DNA from 4 places in the Klebsiella sp. Sb-30 genome. Region 2 is predicted to be linked to each of the others. Evidence: predicted binding sites of a transcription regulator. Region 2 holds the regulator's gene; each other region holds the start of a gene.
What was found. Region 2 encodes PurR, which represses purine synthesis genes. Its sites were predicted from a motif close to CANGCAAACGTTTGCNTG; they were not measured.

Region 1 (3,119 bases), 1.8 Mb from region 2:
GTTTGACGCCTGCGGGACGGGCCTGACCATGAGATAAGCTAAAAATGAGCCGACGCGCCGACCGCCTTTTTCAAATCGTGCAGATCCTGCGGGGGAGAAGATTAACCACCGCCGGACTGCTGGCGGAGCGGCTCGGCGTATCGGAGCGCACCATCTACCGGGATATCCGCGACCTGTCGCTCTCCGGCGTGCCGGTGGAGGGGGAGGCCGGAAGCGGATATCGCCTGCTGGCAGGCTACAGCTTACCGCCTCTGATGCTGACGACCCAGGAGTCGGAAGCGCTGGTGGCCGCGATTCGGCTGCTGCAAACCTGGGGGGGCGAATCGCTGTCCCAGGCGCTGGAGTCGGCTCGGGAAAAGATGCTCGCGATTTTACCTGAGGAGAGTCGGCGTAAGGCCGAACAATCGCGGCTATTTGCGCCGGATTTTGGCGCCCAGGGCTACAGTAAGGCACAGTTTGATCTGGTGCATCGGGCGGTTTCCGGTCAGCGGGTGCTGGCGCTGCACTACCGCGACGAAGCGGGAAAGGTGTCGCAGCGCGAAGTGCTGCCGCTGGGGCTCTTTTTCTGGGGCGAACGCTGGCTGCTGGTGAGCTGGTGCGAGCTCCGCGACGATTACCGCTGCTTTCGTCTCGATCGCTGCCTGGACGTGGCTGCTACCGGGCGCCTTTTCAGCGAGCGGGCCGATCGTTCATTGAGTGATTTTCTGCGTAAGGTGAGGTGCGAGGAGCGTGAGCCATAATGCGCGTCAATCGATATCCCCGGCGCAGAGGCCGGGGACCATCAGGCAGGATTAGAAGTTGTAACCCACCACGAAGTAACCACCCCAGCCGGTAGAGCGTACGTTGAAGTCGCCATCGCCGAAGTTGAGCTTCGCATCATCGGCCCACTGACCGCCGTTATGCCAGTAACGGGCCACAACGGAGTAGTGCCAGTGCGCGTAGTTCAGCGCCAGGATGTGGCTGGAGGCGATGGAGTTGCTGGTGCGCGCGTGCTTGCCGTTCATGTCATAGAAGTTGTCATCGCCCAGATCGGAACCCCAGTCAAAGTTGGTGAAGCCGATGTAGCTCAGCGAGCCGCCCCACAGGTCGGTCAGCGGGACAAAGTATTTCACTTTGAAACGGTAGCCGTCCCATTCGTTTTCGTTGGATGCGCCATAGTTCTGCCACTGATATTTCGCATAGACGTTCAGAGACAGGCTCATCGGCAGACCGGTATCGATATCGGTACCCAGACCCATATACCAGGTGCTCTGCTCCTGAGAATCGTTACGACCCATATCGTAGATATAGTTGTTCGCGAAATACCACTCTTTGAACGGGCCGAAGCTGAGATCGGTGTTGGTCAGCTTATCGATAGAGAAACGCGGTTCGATTTCCATAAACAGCGGAGAACCGTTGTTCCAGATACCTTTTGCCGTGCTGTTGCCACCAAAGAACACCGGCGCATCGATATAGCCATAGAAATCAAACCAGTCTTTTTTAGCAAACGCTTCGTATTCCAGATAGGTATCGTTACGGATTTGCGGTCCAAAACGGGTGTGGTAGCTACCCACCACGTTTACACTCTGGTGCCACCAATCAGACAGGTACTGCGGTTTTTCGTTTTCTGCCGCGCCAGCAGTGAACGATGTGGACAGCGCCAGTACGGCGCCTGCTGCCAGTAATGTTTTTTTCATAATGATGCCACTGTTTAAATTAAGCCAAAAGGCGTTAAGAACGTTGCCGAAGCGTTTCTAAATATTTCGTCTTTCTGTGGGGGTCTATTATAGAAATCATTGCTCACAAAAATACGTGTTGTTTCACATAACGTAAACATACGTAATCGATTGCGTTCACGATTCTATGCATTTCCTGACAGAATGCCACTGAAATTCATCCATACAGTCAATTTTTACTGAACTGTTTAGAAAAATTGTAAATGGATTTCTGGACGGGGGGCCCGGGTGTCGGCGACACCCGGTGAAGGAGATTATTGTGCGGTGGCGGGCTGGATATCGTGAATGCGCAGGAAGCCGAGCTGTTCCGGCGTGATGCCGTTCAGACGTAGCGGAATATCAACGTCGCTCGGCGCCAGGATGCTGGCGGGGGCGCTAATCAACCGATCGTGCACGTTAACTTCCTGATAATTCTGCGTGGTGCCGCTGATTTGCCCCCAGGCAACGGTGGCGCTAAACGCCGGTAGCGGGTCGTTTGATTCCCCCTGAATACGCAGCGTCAGGCGGGTACCGTCGGCGTCGGCGGCAATATCACGCAGCGACATACGCAATGTGCCGATTTGGCTTTCGAGGCGCGCCGGAGTCCTGGCGCCGGGCAAAAGATAAACGCCGCTGGTGGATTTCGCATTCAGAGCGTTTTGCTGGCTAATTTTCACCGTCTGCTGATTAAGCTGAGTCATCTCTTTGCTCAAGGTGCTTACGCTTTCATGCATTTGACGGACTTCGCTTTGCTGCGCGCAGGCGCTGAGTGTGAACAGCGTGGTCAGCATCGCCAGCTTCAAATAACGTCTTGTCATGGTCATGGATTCCGTTTTCAGGGGATACTTTATGGTAGATCGTCTCCGTCCACGAGCCATAGATCCTTTGTCTCAAAAGCTCTTTCTTTGTTGTCGGGGCACTTCGCGGTAAACTACCCGTCAGTTTAACTTCCTGTCAGGACGCGCTATGCATTGCCCTTTCTGTTTCGCCGTAGATACCAAAGTGATCGACTCTCGTCTGGTGGGTGAGGGCTCTTCTGTGCGTCGTCGTCGGCAGTGCCTGGTTTGTAACGAACGTTTCACCACCTTCGAGGTGGCAGAGCTGGTGATGCCGCGTGTGGTCAAGAGCAACGATGTGCGGGAGCCCTTCAATGAAGATAAGCTGCGCAGCGGAATGCTGAAAGCGTTGGAAAAACGGCCGGTCAGCGCCGATGATGTGGAAATGGCGCTCAATCATATCAAAACCCATTTACGCGGTACCGGTGAGCGCGAAGTCCCGAGCAAAATGATCGGCAACCTGGTGATGGAGCAGCTGAAAAAGCTCGATAAAGTTGCCTATATCCGCTTTGCTTCCGTCTATCGCAGTTTTGAAGATATCAAAGAGTTCGGCGAAGAGATCGCCCGCTTACAGGACTAAGCCATGCAT
Region 2 (3,119 bases):
GTTTGTGTTTTGGCACCACGCTCGCCGCCACCACCGAACCGAGGCCGAAGAAAGCGCCGTGGTTAAGGCTGGTGATAATGCGCGAAATCAACAGCGTGGTGTAATCCGGCGCCATTGAGGAGAGGACGTTACCCAGCGTAAAGATCGCCATCAGAAAAATCAGCGCATTTCTGCGCGCGCGATGAGAGAGCAGCAAAGTCATCAGCGGCGCCCCGACCATCACGCCGATCGCATAAGCGCTGATCAGCATTCCCGCCGCCGGAATTGACACGTCGACGCCTTTGGCAATTACCGGCAGCAGCCCCATCGGGGAAAACTCCGTGGTGCCAATACCAAACGCGCCTATCGCCAGCGCTAACAAGGGAAAGTTGATTTTCATTCAATGACTCCAGCAGACCGCCATCGGCGACGGTATCTCATCAGAAGTCAAAAGCATGACATCAATCACAAAAAAACAAAAGTAAACGAAATGGCAAAAGATTTTTGCGAAATTGATAATAATGGCGGGATGTCGGGGGAAAGAGGCCTCTCCCCCGGATAAATCAGTGCAGCACCGCTGTCAGGCCGGCGGCCACGATGAGACCCAGGACAATAATCGTTGTCGTCAGCGAAAACTTTAAATCTGTATCCATCAATTTTTCCCCCCAGTTATCCCCACATGAAAAGTGAGCTTGCTCATTTTTGCACAATATAGCGCAAAAATCTTCCATGTTTTAGGGTGATGCACATTTTTGCTCTTCCCCTTTGCCGCAAGATCGGACAAAATCCCACGCTAATTTGAAAGCGTATCGGCCATTGACCCCTTCCTGTCGTTCTGTGTCGTTTTCCCGACGTGATGCAATGTTGAAAATTGTATTCAGGGTGTGTATAGGCAAACGTTTACGTATCGATAATCAGACGATCAGGTCAAGGTCTGGAGTGAGAAGTAATGGCAACAATTAAAGATGTAGCGAAGCGCGCAAACGTTTCCACTACAACAGTGTCACATGTAATTAACAAAACCCGTTTCGTGGCGGAAGAAACCCGCAACGCCGTGTGGGCGGCGATCAAAGAGCTGCACTACTCCCCCAGTGCCGTTGCTCGCAGCCTGAAGGTTAATCACACCAAATCGATTGGCCTGCTGGCCACCAGCAGCGAAGCGGCCTATTTCGCTGAGATTATTGAAGCCGTAGAAAAGAGCTGTTTCCAGAAAGGCTATACCCTGATTCTGGGCAATGCGTGGAACGATCTCGAAAAACAGCAGGCCTACCTGTCGATGATGGCGCAAAAGCGCGTCGACGGCCTGCTGGTTATGTGTTCTGAATATCCGGAATCGGTGCTCAGCATGCTGGAAGAGTACCGCCATATTCCGATGGTGGTAATGGACTGGGGTGAATCCAAAGCCGACTTCACCGATTCGGTCATCGATAACGCCTTCGAAGGCGGCTATATGGCCGGTCGCTATCTGGTGGAACGCGGCCACCGTGAAATCGGCGTGATCCCGGGTCCGCTGGAGCGTAATACCGGCGCCGGCCGCCTGGCGGGCTTTATGAAAGCCATGGAAGAAGCGCAGATCGCCGTTCCGGAAAGCTGGATTGTTCAGGGCGACTTCGAGCCTGAATCCGGCTACCGCGCCATGCAGCAGATCCTCAGCCAGCAGCATCGCCCGACGGCGGTCTTCTGCGGCGGCGACATCATGGCGATGGGCGCAATCTGTGCTGCGGATGAGATGGGACTGCGCGTGCCGCAGGACATTTCGCTGATCGGGTATGATAACGTGCGTAACGCCCGCTATTTCAGCCCGGCGCTGACCACCATCCACCAGCCGAAAGATTCGCTGGGGGAAGCGGCCTTCAATATGCTGATGGATCGTATCGTCAACAAGCGTGAAGAGTCGCAATCTATTGAGGTTCACCCGCGGCTGGTAGAGCGTCGCTCCGTCGTAGACGGCCCGTTCGTCGATTATCGTCGCTGATCGCCCGTGCGGCGCCGGTTACTCCGGCGCCCGCAGCCACTCCCGGTTCAACGTTTCGCTGTCCCCCAGATAATCCAACAGCCACGACAGCGCCGGTGACGTGTCGCTCTGCTGCCAGGTCAGGCAGCACGCGGCGTCCGGGAACGGGTTTTCCAGCGCCAGCGCGGTCCATTCACCGCGGTCAATCCAGGGGCGGGCAAAATGGCTCGGCACCATTCCTACGCACAATCCCGCCGAGAGGCAGGTAGCTGATGATTCCCAGTCCGGCACCACTACCCTTTTCTGGTTGTCCAGTAGCCAGGTCGTGCGTTTCGGTAACGAACGGGAAGTGTCCTCCCGGACCAGCGACGGCCAGTTGCGCAACACATCATCGCTCAGTGGCCCGTTCATCTGCGCCAGCGGGTGATGGCTGGCCACTACGCAATGCCAGCTCAGCATCCCCATATCGCGAAAGGCGTAGCGCCCCCCGACCGGAATCGAACGCGTTGCCCCGATAGCCAGTTCCACGCGCCCGTCGGCCAGCGCGTCCCAGACGCCGTTGAAGACCTCCTGAAAAACAATCAGCTCGACATCGGGAAAGTGACGATAAAAATCGACAATCATCTGACGCATACGGGCCGGTTTAACAATGTCGTCTACGGCTATCGACAGCTGGCCGCGCCAGCCGTTGGCTATCTGCTGACACTGCTGGCGAGTGATCTGCATTTTTTTGATAACAGATCGTCCTTCCTGTAAAAACCAGAGCCCGGCGGGGGTCAATTCGACATCGCGATGGCGGCGTTCAAAAAGCGGTACTGCCAGCCACTCCTCCAGCTGACGTACGGTATAACTGACCGCCGAAGGTACGCGGTGCAGCTCCTGAGCCGCTGCGCTAAAGCTGCCGTTGCGGGCGACAGCATCAACAACTTCGAGTGAGTATTCGGACCACATATTCTGCCTGCAAAAATTTTGAATGCATGTAGCAAATATTAGCGTTTCACAAGCCAGAATGCACTCCCTACACTCTGCGGCATCATACCTGCACCTATAAGAGAATGTTATGCAACAACCCGGGAAAGGATTTTTAGTGTGGCTGGCGGGACTCAGCGTGCTGGGTTTCCTCGCCACCGACATGTATCTGCCGGCCTTTTCGGCCATCCAGCAAGATCTCAATACGTCTGCGGCG
Region 3 (3,119 bases), 2.6 Mb from region 2:
AAATGAGGAAGCCAATACCTACCACCGTCACCAGCACCAGCGCCAGCGCCAGCCCGAGGATTTCTCGTCCGTGCTCAATAAATTCACGGGTCGGCGTCTTCCAGCCGTCGGCAAAAAGCAGCGGCGGGATAAACAGGACCAGGAACAGCTCGGGGTCGAATTCAACATGCAAACCAAACGTCGGCCACGCCAACAGCGCGCCAATGGCGATTTGCATCAGTGGTAGTGGAACCTGAAAGGGCAGTACGCGTGTAACCACCCCGGAGAGAGAGACCACGAGGGTCATAATGAGTATGGTGAAGAATATTTCCATGTGTTCCCTGTTTGCTGGGTTTTCTTATTTTATACCCTCAATAATTCGAGTTGCAGGCAGGCGGCGACGCAGGGAATCCCCAGGAACTTACTGAAGTAAGTGGCTGGGGTGAGCGAGGACAGCCAACGCTCATGCAACTTGAAGTATGACGGGTATACACCGGAGGCGTCATGTCTCTGGATAATACGCTACTCAGATTAACGCAAAAGGAAACAGGATGTGGCTTAAAAATAAAGCGGGCGGCCTGAGCCGCCCGCTATTCGCAAGAAAAGCTTAAATAGCCCACCCACCGGCGTAGAAGATCACCAGCGCGGCCGCGATGATAACGGTTCCCAGATTCAGCTTGCGCCACTCGCCGGACACCAGACGGCCAATGACCAGGGCGGCAAAGCCAATCATGATGCCGGTTACGATGTTACAGGTCAGCACAATAAAGACCGCGGTGATAAGCCCGGCCATCGCATCGACGAAATCATTAAAATCGATTTTCGCCACGTTGCTCAGCATCAGCAGACCGACGTACATCAGCGCTGGCGCCGTGGCATACGCAGGTACCAGATAAGAGAGCGGGGAGAGGAACAGAATCAGCAGGAACAGCACGCCAACGGTCACCGCGGTGAGGCCGGTTTTGCCGCCCGCCGCAGTACCTGCCGCGGATTCGATATACACCGCCGCCGGCGCCGCCCCGACCACGCCGGAGAAGACGCTGCTCAGGGAGTCGGTGGTCAAGGCTTTACCGCCGTTGATAATCTGCCCGTCTTTATCCAGCAGGTTTGCCTGCCCCGCCACGGCGCGAATAGTGCCGGTGGCATCAAATACCGCCGTCATCACCAGCGCCAGAACGCTTGGCAGAACTACCGGGTTCAGCGCGCCGATGATATCGAGGCTGCCAATCAGCGAGTTGCCTTTGTCGTCGCTCAGCGACGGCATCGCGAAAATACCGGAGAAATGAACGCTCGGGTCAAAAATCAGCCCGACGATCGAAATGCCGATAATGGTCAGCAGAATACCGCCCGGCACTTTCATTTTTTCGAGACCAATAATCACCGCCAGCCCCACCAGCGACATAATCACCGGGAAGCTGTTGAAGTGACCCAGCGCCACCGGCAAACCGTCCAGCGGGTTTTTAATCACCAGGCCCACGCCGTTGGCGGCGATCAGCAGCAGAAACAGGCCGATACCTATCCCGGTGCCGTGCGCAACGCCCTGCGGTAAATTGCGCAGGATCCAGCTACGAATACCGGTGGCGGAGATAATGGTAAACAGCACGCCCATCAGGAACACGGCGCCCAGCGCAACCGGAATACTGATGTGCTGCCCCAGCACCAGGCTGAAGGCGGTGAACGCGGTCAGCGAAATAGCACAGCCGATGGCCAGCGGCAGGTTTGCCCACAGCCCCATCACCAGAGAGCCTACGCCGGCGACCAGACAAGTGGAGACGAACACGGCTGCCGGAGGAAACCCGGCTTTACCCAACATGCCCGGGACAACAATGACCGAGTACACCATCGCCAGGAAGGTGGTTAAACCGGCAACAATCTCCTGACGAACGGAGCTGCCACGAGCTGAAATTTTAAACCAGGCGTCTAATGAACCGCCGGTACGCGCTGAAGGCGTAGACATAGAAAACTTCCCCTGAAAATTTTAATCGTTCGTCCGTATGCGTGGTGGACCATCCACTGCCAGCTAAACGCGATCTCCTTGTGCGACCTCGCAGCGCCAGGGGGGCTGCAAAAAAGCAAACGTTTAACTCCGCGCATACAATAACGGTGGTCAGAATGTATTTGCTCCCCCCAGAACAGGGATAAATAGCGAGCAAAATACAAAGGCAAACGATTATCCAGCCTTTAGACGGGCCTTTTCAACTGAAGTTTGTGTTAATTCGCTAAATTTTGCTTATGGCGTTCATGAAATAACCAGCCGATGCGCAAACGTTGTCGTCTATGCGCAATCCGGTAACATTTTTGTATTGCGCTGATAGCAATTCACCGCGGTCATCACAAAAATCACTACCTCATTCCGGCAGGGTGAACGGGCCGCCGCGTTCAATCGCTTTCTGCCAGGCCGGACGTTGCTCTATACGCTGCACCCACTGTCCGATCCGCGGCAGATCCTTGATGCCGCCGCGCGCCAGCAGCGCCATGACCGGAAAGCTCATCTGGATATCGGCCATGCTGAGCTGCGCGCCGGCAAACCACGGCTGACGGGAGAGATGATCCTCAATATAGCGAGCGTGCGTGGCGATTTGCCGGTCCAGCCAGGCCTTCTGTACCCCTTTGCCCAGGGCATTGCCCAGCGTGCGCATTCCGAGCGGAATGGGCGGTTTACCGAGGCTGGCAAACACCAGTTTCATCAACATCAGCGGCATCAGTGAACCCTCGGCATAGTGCAGCCAGAAACGGTATTGCAGCTTATCCGCCATCGCCTGCGGTCTGAACCGTTGGTCGCTATCGTAGGTTTCCTGCAGGTACTCCAGGATGGCGCCCGATTCCGCCAGCACGTTGCCGTTATCTTCCACCACCGGGGATTTTCCGAGCGGGTGGATCTGCTTTAACGCTGGCGGCGCCAGCATATTTTTTTCCCGCTGGTAGCTGACAATGCGATAAGGCAACTGGAGTTCTTCAAGCGCCCACAGCACGCGCTGGGATCGCGATTGATTGAGATGATGTACCGTCAGCATGGAGGTCCTCCCGTAATTCGTTCAAATTAACTATAGGAACTGACGGCGATTGGCGGAAAAATTTCGCCGAAATAAACGGGTGAAAAAGCCGGGCTGTGCCACAATTAAGTTGTCGGCGCAATCCGG
Region 4 (3,119 bases), 2.3 Mb from region 2:
CGATACCGCACGCTCAAACACGCGATAGAAACCTAACAGCGCCAGACCGTTGCTGAGGATCACCCCGATAAACAGTACGCAGACAAAAGTGGGCAGTTCAAAGACGGTGCCCGTCAGCAGTTGCGCAACCACCCTCCCTACCGTCAGGCAGATGGCGATTAAGGCGATGCTCTCAATCAGCACCAGCGAGGTGATCATGCGGCCCATATCCGGTTTTTCGAAGGCGGTTGGCGCCAGCTGATCATCCGGCGTTCCGTCCGGTGAAGAAGAGTGTTTAACCAGATAGCGCGCCACCGGGCCGCCAATCAACCCACCCAGCACCAGACCAAAGGTGGCGCACGCCATTGCGACTTCGGTGGCGTTGGCAAAGCCGTAGCGTTCAACAAACAGCTTACTCCACGCGGCGCCGGTGCCATGGCCGCCAGACAGGGTAATGGAGCCAGCCAGCAGCCCCATCAGCGGGTCCAGTCCTAACAGCTTCGCCATCCCGATGCCGAGGGCGTTTTGCAGCAGCAGCAGTCCCACCACCACAATCAGGAAGGTACCCACCACTTTGCCGCCGGCCCGCAGGCTGGAGAGATTTGCGTTCAGACCGATGGTCGCAAAGAACGCCATCATCAGCGGGTCTTTCAGACTCATATCAAAGTCGATTTCCCAACCCATGCTTTTTTTCAGCACCAGCAGCGCCAGCGCCACCAGCAGGCCGCCCGCAACGGGTTCAGGGATGGTGTATTTTTTCAGGAAGGGGACATTCTGCACGAGTTGTCTGCCCAACAGCAGCACCAATGTTGCGGCAACGAGCGTCGATAAGGTATCGAGATGAAACATAAAAAGAGCTCCTTAAAGGCGCATGATCCATTCACACGCGTCGGTATTCCCGGTGTCGATTACTTCTCATCTTGAGGAATCGGACGGGGATTTTAAGCAGAACCGCGCAAAAAATGACAGGAAAAGATATTTTGTTTTGATATTGATGCGATCAAGCATACAAAATGTTAATTAATGTCCCCCCCCGGTTAGTTGTATAAATATTTCTCAGCAAACGCTGGCAAACGTTTGCTTTTGTACTACAGTCCGATAAAATTCCCGCTTTGCCACCTTGGGATTGTTTGTGATGTCCGTTAACACCGCCGAGTCAGAAGCTGCGCAACCGGTTGCGCATAAAACAACCAGCGAATTAATCTACCGCCTCGAAGACCGCCCGCCGCTGCCGCAAACCCTGTTCGCCGCCTTTCAGCATCTGCTGGCGATGTTTGTCGCGGTCATCACGCCGGCGCTGTTAATCTGTCAGGCGCTGGGCCTTCCGGCTCAGGACACTCAGCACATCATCAGTATGTCGCTGTTCGCCTCCGGTGTGGCATCCATCATTCAGATTAAAGCCTGGGGACCGGTCGGTTCCGGGCTGCTCTCGATTCAGGGCACCAGCTTTAACTTCGTCGCCCCGCTTATTATGGGCGGTACCGCGCTGAAAACCGGTGGCGCCGACGTGCCGACGATGATGGCCGCGCTGTTCGGCACCCTGATGCTGGCAAGCTGCACGGAAATGGTCATCTCGCGCGTCCTGCACCTGGCCCGACGGGTTATTACCCCGCTGGTCTCCGGGGTCGTGGTGATGATTATCGGCCTGTCGCTGATTCAGGTCGGGCTGACCTCCATTGGCGGTGGCTACTCGGCCATGGCCGACCATACCTTCGGCGCGCCGAAAAACCTGCTGCTGGCGGGTATCGTTCTGGCGCTAATCATTATTCTTAACCGCCAGCGCAACCCGTATCTGCGTATCGCGTCGCTGGTGATCGCCATGGCGGCAGGTTATCTGGCGGCCTGGCTGCTCGATATGCTGCCGGCCAACAGCGCACCGGCGAACGACAGTCTGATTACCGTGCCCACCCCGCTCTATTACGGTCTGGGCATCGACTGGAGCCTGCTGCTGCCGCTGATGCTGGTCTTTATGATCACCTCGCTGGAAACCATCGGCGATATCACCGCCACGTCTGACGTGTCGGAACAGCCGGTCTCCGGTCCGCTGTATATGAAGCGCCTGAAAGGCGGCGTGCTGGCTAACGGCCTGAACTCCTTTGTCTCCGCCGTCTTTAATACCTTCCCGAACTCCTGCTTCGGCCAGAATAACGGCGTGATTCAGTTGACCGGTGTCGCCAGCCGCTATGTCGGCTTCGTGGTGGCGCTGATGCTGATCGTGCTGGGCCTGTTCCCGGCGGTCAGCGGCTTTGTCCAGCATATTCCGGAACCGGTGCTCGGCGGCGCAACGCTGGTAATGTTCGGTACTATCGCCGCATCCGGGGTACGTATCGTCTCCCGCGAACCGCTGAACCGCCGTGCGATTCTGATTATCGCCCTGTCGCTGGCTGTGGGCCTCGGCGTCTCCCAGCAGCCGCTGATCCTGCAGTTTGCCCCCGACTGGCTGAAGAACCTGCTCTCCTCAGGGATTGCCGCCGGCGGTATTACGGCGATTGTGCTGAATCTGGTCTTCCCGCCAGAGAAAAGCTGATTCTCCCCCGCTCCCCGGTCGCGCGCGGCCGGGGCAGCCTGAAGCCTGACCCTCCTGGCCCCTCACATCATCTGATTACACAATTCCTGTCTTGAGGATTGCGCATAATTCGGGCATAACAGCCTTATGTGCCTCGCTCAGGATGTAAGACCATGAAATTTCCTGGAAAGTTGATTCTCTGGCTGCTGACCGCCCTGCTGGTCGTCATCGTTGCCGCCTGGTTCCTGCTACAGACCCACTGGGGCTCGCGTCAGGCCAGCGCCTGGCTGAGCGAGGGCACCGGCTGGCAGGTCTCCTTCGACGCGATGGATCACAGTTTCTCTTCACCTCTCCACCTGCAACTGCAAAATGTCACTTTCGGGCGCGACGGCAAACCGCCGACGCTGGTCGCTAAAACGGTGGATATTGGCTTCAGTACCCGCCAGTTCAGCGATCCGCTGCACGCCGACGAGATTGTGCTGAGCGACGGGACGTTAAATCTCTCGCCGTCCTCCGCTTCTTTACCCTTTGCCGCCGATCGTCTGCAGTTGCGCAATATGGCGTTTAACAGCCCGGAAACCGGCTGGGACCTGAGCGCGCAGCGGGTAACCGGCGGCGTCAGCCCGTGGGCGCC

Region 1: the regulator PurR is predicted to act here: its motif matches at 1,816-1,833, upstream of AC236I_RS19350 (nucleoside-specific channel-forming protein Tsx).
Region 3: the regulator PurR is predicted to act here: its motif matches at 2,049-2,066, upstream of AC236I_RS23415 (NCS2 family permease).
Region 4: the regulator PurR is predicted to act here: its motif matches at 1,046-1,063, upstream of AC236I_RS00485 (nucleobase:cation symporter-2 family protein).

What each region holds. Positions count from the first base shown of each region.
Region 1 covers NZ_CM172749.1:4,133,940-4,137,058, reverse strand. The annotation lists gene AC236I_RS19355 (helix-turn-helix transcriptional regulator) at 45-740, shown strand; gene AC236I_RS19350 (nucleoside-specific channel-forming protein Tsx) at 792-1,676, opposite strand; gene AC236I_RS19345 (SadB/YajI family lipoprotein) at 1,970-2,512, opposite strand; gene nrdR (transcriptional regulator NrdR) at 2,661-3,110, shown strand; gene ribD (bifunctional diaminohydroxyphosphoribosylaminopyrimidine deaminase/5-amino-6-(5-phosphoribosylamino)uracil reductase RibD) at 3,114-3,119, shown strand, end outside.
Region 2 covers NZ_CM172749.1:2,376,355-2,379,473, reverse strand. The annotation lists gene AC236I_RS11140 (MFS transporter) at 1-379, opposite strand, end outside; gene cydH (cytochrome bd-I oxidase subunit CydH) at 543-632, opposite strand; gene purR (HTH-type transcriptional repressor PurR) at 929-1,954, shown strand; gene punR (DNA-binding transcriptional activator PunR) at 1,973-2,884, opposite strand; gene punC (purine nucleoside transporter PunC) at 2,994-3,119, shown strand, end outside.
Region 3 covers NZ_CM172749.1:5,006,451-5,009,569, forward strand. The annotation lists gene AC236I_RS23410 (Na+/H+ antiporter) at 1-313, opposite strand, end outside; gene AC236I_RS23415 (NCS2 family permease) at 587-1,936, opposite strand; gene AC236I_RS23420 (glutathione S-transferase family protein) at 2,328-2,993, opposite strand.
Region 4 covers NZ_CM172749.1:101,691-104,809, reverse strand. The annotation lists gene gltS (sodium/glutamate symporter) at 1-828, opposite strand, end outside; gene AC236I_RS00485 (nucleobase:cation symporter-2 family protein) at 1,115-2,506, shown strand; gene AC236I_RS00480 (AsmA family protein) at 2,659-3,119, shown strand, end outside.